One region of the Phyllobacterium zundukense genome, then DNA from elsewhere that is predicted to be linked to it. Evidence: riboswitches for the same ligand, from Rfam matches in the RefSeq annotation. Region 1 holds a riboswitch; each other region holds the start of a gene.
The links. Region 1 has a riboswitch for thiamine pyrophosphate ahead of thiB (thiamine ABC transporter substrate binding subunit). Riboswitches for the same ligand answer to the same signal wherever they lie in the genome.
Positions count from the first base shown of each region.

Region 2: it holds a riboswitch for thiamine pyrophosphate, as region 1 does, so the genes downstream of both, thiC (phosphomethylpyrimidine synthase ThiC) here and thiB (thiamine ABC transporter substrate binding subunit) in region 1, are expected to answer to the same signal.
Region 3: it holds a riboswitch for thiamine pyrophosphate, as region 1 does, so the genes downstream of both, thiE (thiamine phosphate synthase) here and thiB (thiamine ABC transporter substrate binding subunit) in region 1, are expected to answer to the same signal.

Region 1 covers NZ_CP017940.1:172,956-176,232, forward strand. Annotated here, with positions in the region: gene thiP (thiamine/thiamine pyrophosphate ABC transporter permease) at 1-761, opposite strand, end outside; gene thiB (thiamine ABC transporter substrate binding subunit) at 766-1,782, opposite strand; TPP riboswitch at 1,828-1,946, opposite strand; gene BLM14_RS00845 (thiamine diphosphokinase) at 2,812-3,277, shown strand, end outside.
Region 2 covers NZ_CP017940.1:1,086,916-1,090,192, reverse strand. Annotated here, with positions in the region: gene thiC (phosphomethylpyrimidine synthase ThiC) at 1-1,776, opposite strand, end outside; TPP riboswitch at 1,885-2,000, opposite strand; gene BLM14_RS05270 (NADPH-dependent FMN reductase) at 2,046-2,615, opposite strand; gene rpsU (30S ribosomal protein S21) at 2,843-3,115, opposite strand.
Region 3 covers NZ_CP017940.1:3,304,799-3,308,075, reverse strand. Annotated here, with positions in the region: gene BLM14_RS16630 (ABC transporter ATP-binding protein) at 1-412, shown strand, start outside; gene BLM14_RS16625 (TadE/TadG family type IV pilus assembly protein) at 563-1,516, shown strand; TPP riboswitch at 1,565-1,667, shown strand; gene thiE (thiamine phosphate synthase) at 1,734-2,399, shown strand; gene thiD (bifunctional hydroxymethylpyrimidine kinase/phosphomethylpyrimidine kinase) at 2,396-3,223, shown strand.

The DNA.
Region 1 (3,277 bases):
GCGATGGTCAGGCACAATTGTACCAGGGTCAGGGATACCGCACGGGCAATATCGAAGTCGAAATGCAGCGACTGGTAGATTGCAACCTCCAGTGTTGTCGCACGCGGTCCGCCGCCAAGCGTGAGGACGATGGTGAAGGAGGTGATGCACAGCATGAAGATCAGGCCCGAAATGCCGGAGAGGTTGCGCAGGATCACTGGCCATTCGATCAACCGGAACCGTGCCCAACCTCGCATACCCAGCTGCGACGAGAGTTTCCAGTAATCTTCGGGAATGGAATCAAGGCTCGAAAGGATGAGACGTGCCGCCAGCGGCAGATTGAAAAACACATGGGCGATGAGAATGCCGGTCAGGCCATATATATTGGGAATGACATCGAGGCCGAGGCCACGGAAAGCTGCAGCGAGCAGACCGTTGCGACCATAAATGCTGGTGATGCCGAGGACCGCGACAAGTGCGGGCAGGGCCAGCGGCAGAGCGAAGAGCCGCAGGATCATCGCGCGTCCGGGGAAATCCGGATGCGCGTGCAGCGCGCGGGCAAGCGGAATGGCAAAGGCCACCGAGAGCAGCATGGAAAGGATCGCCTGCAGCAGTGTGAAGCGCGCGATCCTCCACAAATAACTGTCGAAGGCGGCGAAACCTTCCGTGCTGCCACGCAATGCTTCCATTGCAAGACTGAGCAACGCGCCGCCCGCGAGCACGGCCAGGAATGCGAGGGCGAGGGCCCCCGCCAGGGGTTTCGGTGAGCGGGCGGATATCACAGCGTTACAGGCTCATGGCAGACAGCCATTCATCGATCCAGGCCTTGCGGTTCCTTGAGACTTCCTCCGGCGAAAAGATTAATGTCTTTTCCGGTTTTACCAGCGTTTCAAAAGCCGGATTGAGCGGCGCGCTTGTCTTGGCGGCCGGGAACATCCAGTTGTTTTCCGGGATCGCATCCTGGAATGCGGTGCTGGTGATGAACGCCAGGAACTGCGCCGACAGCGGATTTTTTGCGCCGTTCACTGTTTGCGCGGCTACTTCCACCTGCAGATAATGACCCTCTTTAAATGCGGCAGCCTTGTAGCGTTCAGTCTTCTCCGCAATCAGATGATAGGCGGGCGAAGTGGTGTAGGAGAGAACAAATGGCGCTTCACCCTTGGTGAACAGGCCATAGGCTTCCGACCAGCCGGGCGTTACCGTCAACACGCGGTCCTTCAGCTTGCCCCAGGCTTCGCCAGCCTTGTCGCCATAGACCGATTTCACCCAGAGCAGCAGGCCGAGACCGGGTGTCGAGGTGCGCGGGTCTTCGATGACGATCTTCTGTTTCGGATCGCCTTCGACCAGTTCTTTCAGACTCGTGGGCGGATTTTTCAGTTTTTCGGTGTCATAGATGACGGCGAAATAACCATAGTCATAGGGAACGAATGTATCGTCCTTGTAACCTCCAGGAATGGCGATCGCACTGGTGTCGATGCCATGCGGTGCAAAGAGACCGGTTTGGCTGGCCTCATAGGTCAGGTTCGTGTCGAGGCCGAGAACGATATCGGCCTTTGTCGACGCCCCCTCAAGTTTCAGCCGGTTAAGCAGCGCAACGCCATCGGTGACTGCCACGAACTCGACGGTGCAGCTGCACTGCTTCTCGAAAGCGTCCTTGACTTTCGGACCTGGACCCCACTCTGCGGTGAAACTTTCATAGGTATAGACGGTTAGCTTGCCGTCGGCCTTTGCCGGGGCTGTCAGGCCGAGCGCCAGCGCGCCAACCAGAATTGCTGATTTCACAAGTGTATTGAACGGCCGCATCGGCGTCTCCTATGGTTACAATTCAAAAGGATTGATGCGCCGGCTTTTCCTGCCGCGTCTAATCCCTCCGCCGGTACAAACCGGATCAGGTTCCGCGGGTTGGCAGGATTTCTCCCAAAGCCTCTCAGCCTGTCTCAGTTGGACAGGCACCCCGTTAGAGCGTTGCAAACATTAAAGATAAAGCTGCAGCGGCGCAAGCAGGGTTACCTTGCTGTCTAACGATATACGCCTCCTTTGCCACGCCCGCCTTTGCGTCTGGCCATTGAGTTGGTGGGAAAGACGGGCGGTCGTCGAAGCGCGTCTTTTGGTAGTGATATGCGATCCGAAGACCGCCCGTCCGGCGTTTTTCTATCGCATCCGTTCCGCGTCGCGACGGCAGCGGCCGGGCTCGTAGCCCTTACCTGACCCACCGCCCCTCACAGTGCTCGTCCAGCACGCACCGGTCCTAGTACCGGCAGGGGAACCCTTGGACGCAACTTCCCCGGACAGCGGGTCATCCGTTACCCGCCATCGGAGGCGCCGATCCTCTCCCCGCTTCGAACGGCTCCGGAAGCAGTTCCCCGTGGAAAGGACCGAGTTAGAATAGCTGAGGTTGGAGGGTGTTGGATAAGTTGGCGGGAATATTTGAAAGCGGTGGGATCGTGCAAGGTTCGACCGGCACCTTTCTTCTCCAACAATGCAGGTGCCTCCCTCTCCGTCATCCTCGGGCTTGACCCGAGGACCCATGGCAAAGGGGCGAGAATTTATCCACCATCCCGACGCGATCCAGGGAACGAAACCGTCAACGCAAACGGCCATTGGGAATTTCACTTTGCTGGAATGCGTTGCGTGCCGTGATATCTCAGTCCTTCTCAACCGTGGGTCCTCGGGTCAAGCCCGAGGATGACGGAGAGGGAGGCGCTTTTCGATCACGGCAAGATCATCGCGAAACGATCCCTCTCTTGAATTTTCCAAGGATCACGTCGGGATAGTTTCGGTCCCGCTCCATCAAAGCTATGCGGCTGACCTTACCCATGCTATGGGCGATTCATGAGCAAATTCGTTATTCTTCTCGGCGGAATCGTCCATGTTACCGACCGTCTCCGGCAGCTCGTAGCCGGGGCCCGGGTTCTGGCGGCAGACGGGGGTATTGCGCATGCCGAAGCGCTGGGTCTCACACCGGAGCTCTGGCTTGGCGATTTTGACTCGACATCTCCTGAGCTCGATGCCCAGTACGCTGATGTGCCCCGTTCGGTTTTCCCCGCAGCCAAGGACATGACCGATGGTGAGCTGGCACTGAATGAAGCCTGGCGGCTCGGTGCCACCGAAGTCATCCTCTGCGGTGCGTTCGGCGGTCCGCGCACCGATCACACACTCCTGCATTTGACGATGGCGACCCGTTATGCGGCCGAAGGACGAAAGCTCGTTCTCTCCAGTGGCAGCGAGGAGGCGCACCCGCTGGTTGCAGGTTCCCATGACTTCGATTTTGCCGACGGAACCCCCTTCAGCATTGTTG
Region 2 (3,277 bases), 910 kb from region 1:
GCGGAATTTCTCCGCCATGGCCGCCATGCCTTCCTTCTGCGCCTCGGCGCGGATGTCATGGGAAATCCGCATGGAGCAGAATTTCGGTCCGCACATGGAGCAGAAATGCGCCACCTTGTGTGCTTCCTTGGGCAGGGTCTCATCGTGATAGAGCCGCGCCGTTTCGGGATCGAGCGACAGATTGAACTGGTCTTCCCAACGGAACTCGAAGCGTGCCCGCGACAGGGCGTCATCACGCAGTTTCGCCGCCGGATGCCCCTTGGCCAGATCCGCCGCATGAGCTGCAATCTTGTAGGTTATCACGCCGACTTTCACGTCGTCGCGGTTGGGCAGGCCAAGATGCTCCTTCGGCGTCACATAGCAGAGCATCGCCGTACCGAACCAGCCGATCATCGCGGCGCCGATACCCGACGTGATGTGATCGTAGCCTGGCGCAATATCCGTGGTGAGCGGTCCGAGCGTGTAGAATGGCGCCTCGCCGCAAACGGCAACCTGCTTGTCCATGTTTTCCTTGATCTTGTGCATCGGGACGTGACCTGGCCCCTCGATCATCACCTGGCAGTCCTTGGCCCAGGCGATCTGCGTAAGTTCACCGAGCGTTTCGAGTTCGGCAAATTGCGCCGCGTCATTGGCATCGGCGATCGAGCCCGGCCGAAGGCCGTCACCCAGGGAAAAGCTCACGTCGTAGACGCGGCAGATATCGCAGATTTCCGCGAAATGTTCGTAAAGGAAACTCTCGCGGTGGTGATGCAGGCACCACTTCGCCATGATCGACCCACCACGCGATACGATACCTGTCACGCGATTCACCGTCAGCGGGATATAGTGCAGCCGCACACCGGCATGAATGGTGAAATAGTCCACACCCTGCTCGGCCTGTTCGATCAGCGTATCGCGATAAACCTCCCATGTGAGGTCCTCGGCGATGCCGCCAACCTTCTCCAGCGCCTGATACAGCGGCACCGTCCCGATCGGCACAGGCGAATTGCGGATGATCCATTCGCGAATATTATGAATGTTGCGCCCAGTGGAGAGGTCCATCACCGTGTCCGCACCCCAGCGCGTCGCCCATACCATCTTCTCAACCTCCTCTGCCATCGAGGAAGTGACCGCGGAATTGCCGATATTGGCGTTGATCTTGACCAGGAAGTTGCGACCGATAATCATCGGCTCAAGTTCTGGATGGTTGATATTGGCTGGTATGATTGCCCTGCCCCGGGCGATCTCCTCGCGAACGAATTCCGGGGTCACATAATCCGGAATGGCGGCGCCAAATGATTCGCCATCGCGCACAGCTGCCGTTCTGGCTGCCACGCGGCCGAGATTTTCCCTTATTCCCACATATTCCATTTCCGGTGTGATGATTCCGGCTCGCGCATAGGCAAGCTGGGTGACGGCCTTGGTACCCACTGCCTTCAGCGGCTGATTGCGGATGGGAAATTCCGGCGTCAGCCGCTCGCCCGTGGCGAAACCATTGTCCGCGGGGATGATGTGACGCCCTTCATAGGAACGGGTGTCGCCCTGCGCGGCGAGCCAGCGCTCGCGGATACGTGGAAGACCCTTGGCGATATCGATCGCAGCGGAAGGGTCGGTATAAGGGCCGGAGGAATCGTAAACCGTGACATTGGGTTCGCCGGCAGTCGGATGAACAGCGATTTCGCGCATGGGCACGCGAATATCGGGATGAATGCGTCCGGTCTTGTATGTTTTGGTCGACGCCGGCAGGGAGCCGGTCGAGACGGTCGGGGCAGAAACAGTTGGGGTCATTGCGGTCATCATCAGGTTCCTTTGCAGTTTATTTGCGTGGAAACCCAGTTCTGTGCCGGAAGGATGAAAGGAGTTCGCGAGTCTGAATACAGACGATATTGTGCCGGAGCACGACTCGCGAAGACTTTTGCACCGTCCCTACGCCAGTATGAACTGGATCAGGTTCAACGGGTCACTGCGCTGCAAAGCCAGCAGTATCTCAGCCCCTTGTCGGGACTCCCCTGGTGAATAACCCTAACTGACCCGCTCGCGACTTCGTTGTCAAGCGGGTGTATGTTCTATGCTGCGCGAAGCTGTTTCAACGCGCCAGCCCATTTGGTTAGCTCGCCGAGCATGTTCGTTGCGCTTGTCACGATGCTTTCACTTGGCTGGAATACGCCTTCATCGTTGATGTATTGCTGGTAGGAATGTACCGGAACGCCTTCCGGAATGGGAACCATGCGCAATCCGGCCATCAGTCCCTTGACTGATTCGACCGAGCGCAAGCCGCCCGAGACGCCGCCATAGCTGACAAAACCGGCAGGCTTGTAGTTCCACTCCTGCCAGAGATAGATCATCGCATTGGTCAGCGGCGGCGGGGCGAAATAATCATATTCCGGCGTAACAAAAACATAGGCATCACCCGAATCGACAATCTCGCTCCATTTCCTTGTATGCGCGTGTTCGTACTTTTTCAGGCGAGGATGATTGGGTTCGTCAAAGATCGGCAGATTGATCTCGGCAAGATCGACCAGAACAGGGTCAAACCGGCCATCTTGCCTGGCAAATTCATTAAACCATTTTGCAACTGCGGGGCCTCCGCGGCCCGGCCGTGTGCTGGCGATGATGATGTTGAGCTTGAGTGCCATTGCCGCGTCTCCATAAGGCGTGAATCTTGTCGCCTATGAATAGGAAGGCTTTGCCGCACTGCACAAGAAGGCACTTTTTGGAAACCGGATATTCTGTTCTCGCTCAAAAGCAAACGACTGGAGGCTTTTAAGAATTCAGCCTGATTTGAGCAAAACGAAACCCGCTACAGCAGAGGCCGTGCGGGTTCTGTCGCGTTTACAAATGACCGGTCGGGCCGGTCATGGATTTATCGGTTGAAATCGCCGCCAGTGCTGCCGTTCGGACGGGCAACCCGTTCCTTTTTCTTCGGACCGGGCAACAGGCCTTCGCGCTGTGCCTGCTTGCGTGCAGCCTTGCGGGCACGGCTTACGGCTTCAGCCTTTTCACGGACGCGGCGCTCGGACGGCTTTTCGAATGCCTGGCGCGCCTTCATTTCGCGGAAAAGACCTTCCCGCTGCATCTTCTTCTTCAGGACCCGCAGGGCCTGTTCAACATTGTTGTCACGGACGAGAACTTGCAATCGTTTTCCTTACCCATGCTTGCCTCGTCTTGCAGAATCACAATTGACCACAATCAGACAAGCGTTTGAAGAATTGCCACTACGGCAATCCGGAGAAGCGCGGACTTTATTCATTTCCGCGCCAAAAATCCAGTGTGCTCAAGTAATTTACTCGGGCTTTTG
Region 3 (3,277 bases), 820 kb from region 1:
CATCCTGCGCGCACTGGATGAAGTGGGGCTCGGATCGAGTTTTCGCTTCCGCTATTCGCACCAGCTCTCCGGCGGCCAGCGCCAGCGCGTTGCCATCGCCCGCGCTCTGATCCTGGAGCCGTCGATCCTGCTTCTGGACGAACCGACCTCGGCGCTCGATGCCTCGGTCCAGGCGGAGGTCTTGAACCTGCTTGAGCAAATTCGGCGCGACCGCAAGCTGACATTCGTCATGGTCAGCCATGATCTGGCCGTCGTCACCCATATGTGCGACCGCTTGATGGTGATGCAGAATGGTGCAGAGGTGGAGCGTCTGACAGCATCGGAGCTGGCCAAGCGCAAGGTGACGCAGGAGTACACGCGAAACCTGCTGGTGGCGAGCCAGGGGTTTGTCCGGCCGGACGCAGCGCTCTAGGGCAGAAACTTTCATATGATTTTTACCATTTCGGTAATGAATCCGCGGAAATCGCGTCTCGGCACCCCGATCGTGAAAATCTGAACGAATTTCCTAAGCGGGCATTTACTCCAGGAAATCAATTGTTCCACTCAACGACTGGAGTGGGACATGAAGCGTTTTCGAGATTTCCTGAAAGACCGCAGCGGGGCCACGGCCCTTACATTCGCATTGATGCTCGTGCCGATCATGGGGATGACCGGGCTTGCTGTCGACTACAGCGTCGCGACCAATGAACGGGCCACGTTGCAGGATGCTGCCGATGCGGCGGCGCTAGCTGGTGCGTCAGTATTTACCGGTGCAAACAAGCAAGCTGCCGAAGATCGCGCAAGGGCTTATCTGAAGGCAAATCTCGGGATGGCCAAATACGGTGCAGTCACAGTCAATTTCAGCGCTGCGAACCAGCGAATAACCGTCAGTCTCGCTGGGCAGACTCAAACAACGTTCATGCGTATCCTCAATCAGGACACGATGGCGGTTGGTGTCAATGCGCAGGCATTGGCACCCCTGAAGCCAAGCAGTGCTACAATCAAGGTCGATAATATCTACGGTCACTGGTTCAAGCGCGTCACCGTTGTTGCCGTAAAAAACGGCGTTGAGACCACTGTTGGAACGGTTGTGTATCAACCCACAGATCACAGCTTTGAGAGTGGAAGAGGCACCGGTACAACCGTTCCGACAAAGGATCAGATGACAACGATCACGCTTTCAGATTACGACAGCGTCTATTTGAAAATGCAAGTCAAGGAAGACGGCTGTGATATAGGATATCGCAATCCCGACGCATCGAAAACGATTGTTAAATGTGTAGTTGACGCGAAGAAGACCAGTTACAACAGGACGTATACGACAAACAATAAGGACACGGTACATTATCTCTTTGTCGACGGGAAACAGCTTCCCCCTCAGTCAACGCCACCCCTCACGGACATTTTCAGCTGTGACGGCGGAACTCATAAGCATGCTTGGGAAGACGGAGGTGGTTGGGCGAAACAGGACGTCTTCTACACCGTGACATCGGCCTGCAAATCCGTCGATGGCGAACTTGTCCGTCTGACACACTGATCAACCGAGCGGCGCAATTGACTTTGATCTTGCGCCGCTCCATCATGACTTCATTCCGAGGGGGGCACTGTACAGTGCTGAGATAGCGTCGAGCTGGACCCTTGAACCTGATCCGGGTTATGCCGGCGTAGGAACGGGAATTGAGCATTCTTCACGCCCTCTGCCTTGTCTTCGCACATATCCGGATCTCCAACCTGTTCACGATGGAGTCCAGACTGTGCGACCAAAAGTAGATTTCCGGCTGAATGCCATCGTCGATGTCGACGCGATCGGCGGCGACAAGGATCTGGGCGAGCTTGCACTTGCAGCCGCCCGTGGCGGCGCCACGATCATCCAGTACCGCGACAAGAATTCACCGACGCGCTCGATGGTCGAGCGGGCGCGGGCAATCCATGCGGCGCTGAAGGGCACGGGTGTGACGCTGGTCATCAATGACCGCATCGACGTGGCGCTGGCTGCTGGGGTCGAGGGTGTGCATATCGGCCGCGAGGATATGACTGTCGGCGATGCCCGTGCCTTGCTTGGACCGGGTGCGATCATTGGCCTGACCGTTAAAAACGAAGCCGACGCGCAGGCAGCCATCCAGGGCGATATCGACTATGCCTGCATTGGCGGTCTGTTCGAGACACCGGCCAAGCATAATCCCGACGGTCCGATCGGCTTCGACGGCTTCAGCCGCCTGGCGCCGATCATCCGCAGGGTGAAACCAAGCCTGCCGATTGGCGCTATCGCCGGCATAGACCTTGAGCGGACGCCGCCTGCCATTGCTGCCGGAGCGGACGGTGTCGCGGTCATTTCGGCGATCTTCCGCCAGGCCGATCCGCAAGGCGCAGCCGCTGCCTTGCGCGCCGTGGTCGATGCATCGCTCAAGGAGCGGGCATGACCGCAATCGCCCCGACCGCCATTGCCATGACCATTGCCGGGTCCGACAGCGGCGGTGGGGCGGGAATCCAGGCGGATCTGAAGACCTTCTCGGCGCTCGGCGTCTATGGCACGAGCGTGCTCACCGCCATCACCGCACAGAACACGCGCGGGGTTACCGCCATCGAGAATTTGTCACCCGGCATTATCCGCGCCCAGATCGACGCGGTGCTGTCGGATATCGACGTGCAGGCGATCAAGATCGGCATGGTTTCGACGGTCGAGACAATCGAGACCATAGCAGGGGCGCTCGAGCATTGGGGTCGAAGGGCCGTGCTCGATCCGGTGATGGTGGCGACGTCGGGCGACCGCCTGCTGCAACCGGAGGCGATTGAAGCTTTGCGGCAGCGACTACTGCCGCATGCACTGGTGCTGACGCCCAACCTGCCTGAAGCGGCTTTGCTGACGGGCGAAGCCATCGCGGCAGACGAAGCGCAAATGGCACGGCAGGCGGAGCGGTTGCTGGCACTTGGCCCTGCGGCTGTGCTGATCAAGGGCGGTCATGCGAAGGGCGAATTGAGCACCGATCTGTTATTTGATGGCGAGACAGTGCATCGCTTGTCGAGCCCGCGCATCGCGACCAATCATGATCATGGCACAGGCTGCACGCTGGCAGCGGCGATTGCTGCCGGGCTGGCGAAGGGCGCGGATTTGCGCGGGGCGGTGGGGCAAGCGAAGGCGTATCTGACGGCGGCGATGGCCGCTGCCGATGATCTCAGAGTGGGGCAGGGACGCGGGCCGGTGCACCATTTTTACCGGTGGTGGCCGGCGTCGCAGCCGTCATGATGTCCTGCCGCTCGAATGGCAGGGGAACCACCGCCGGAAGCACGACCTGTTCCT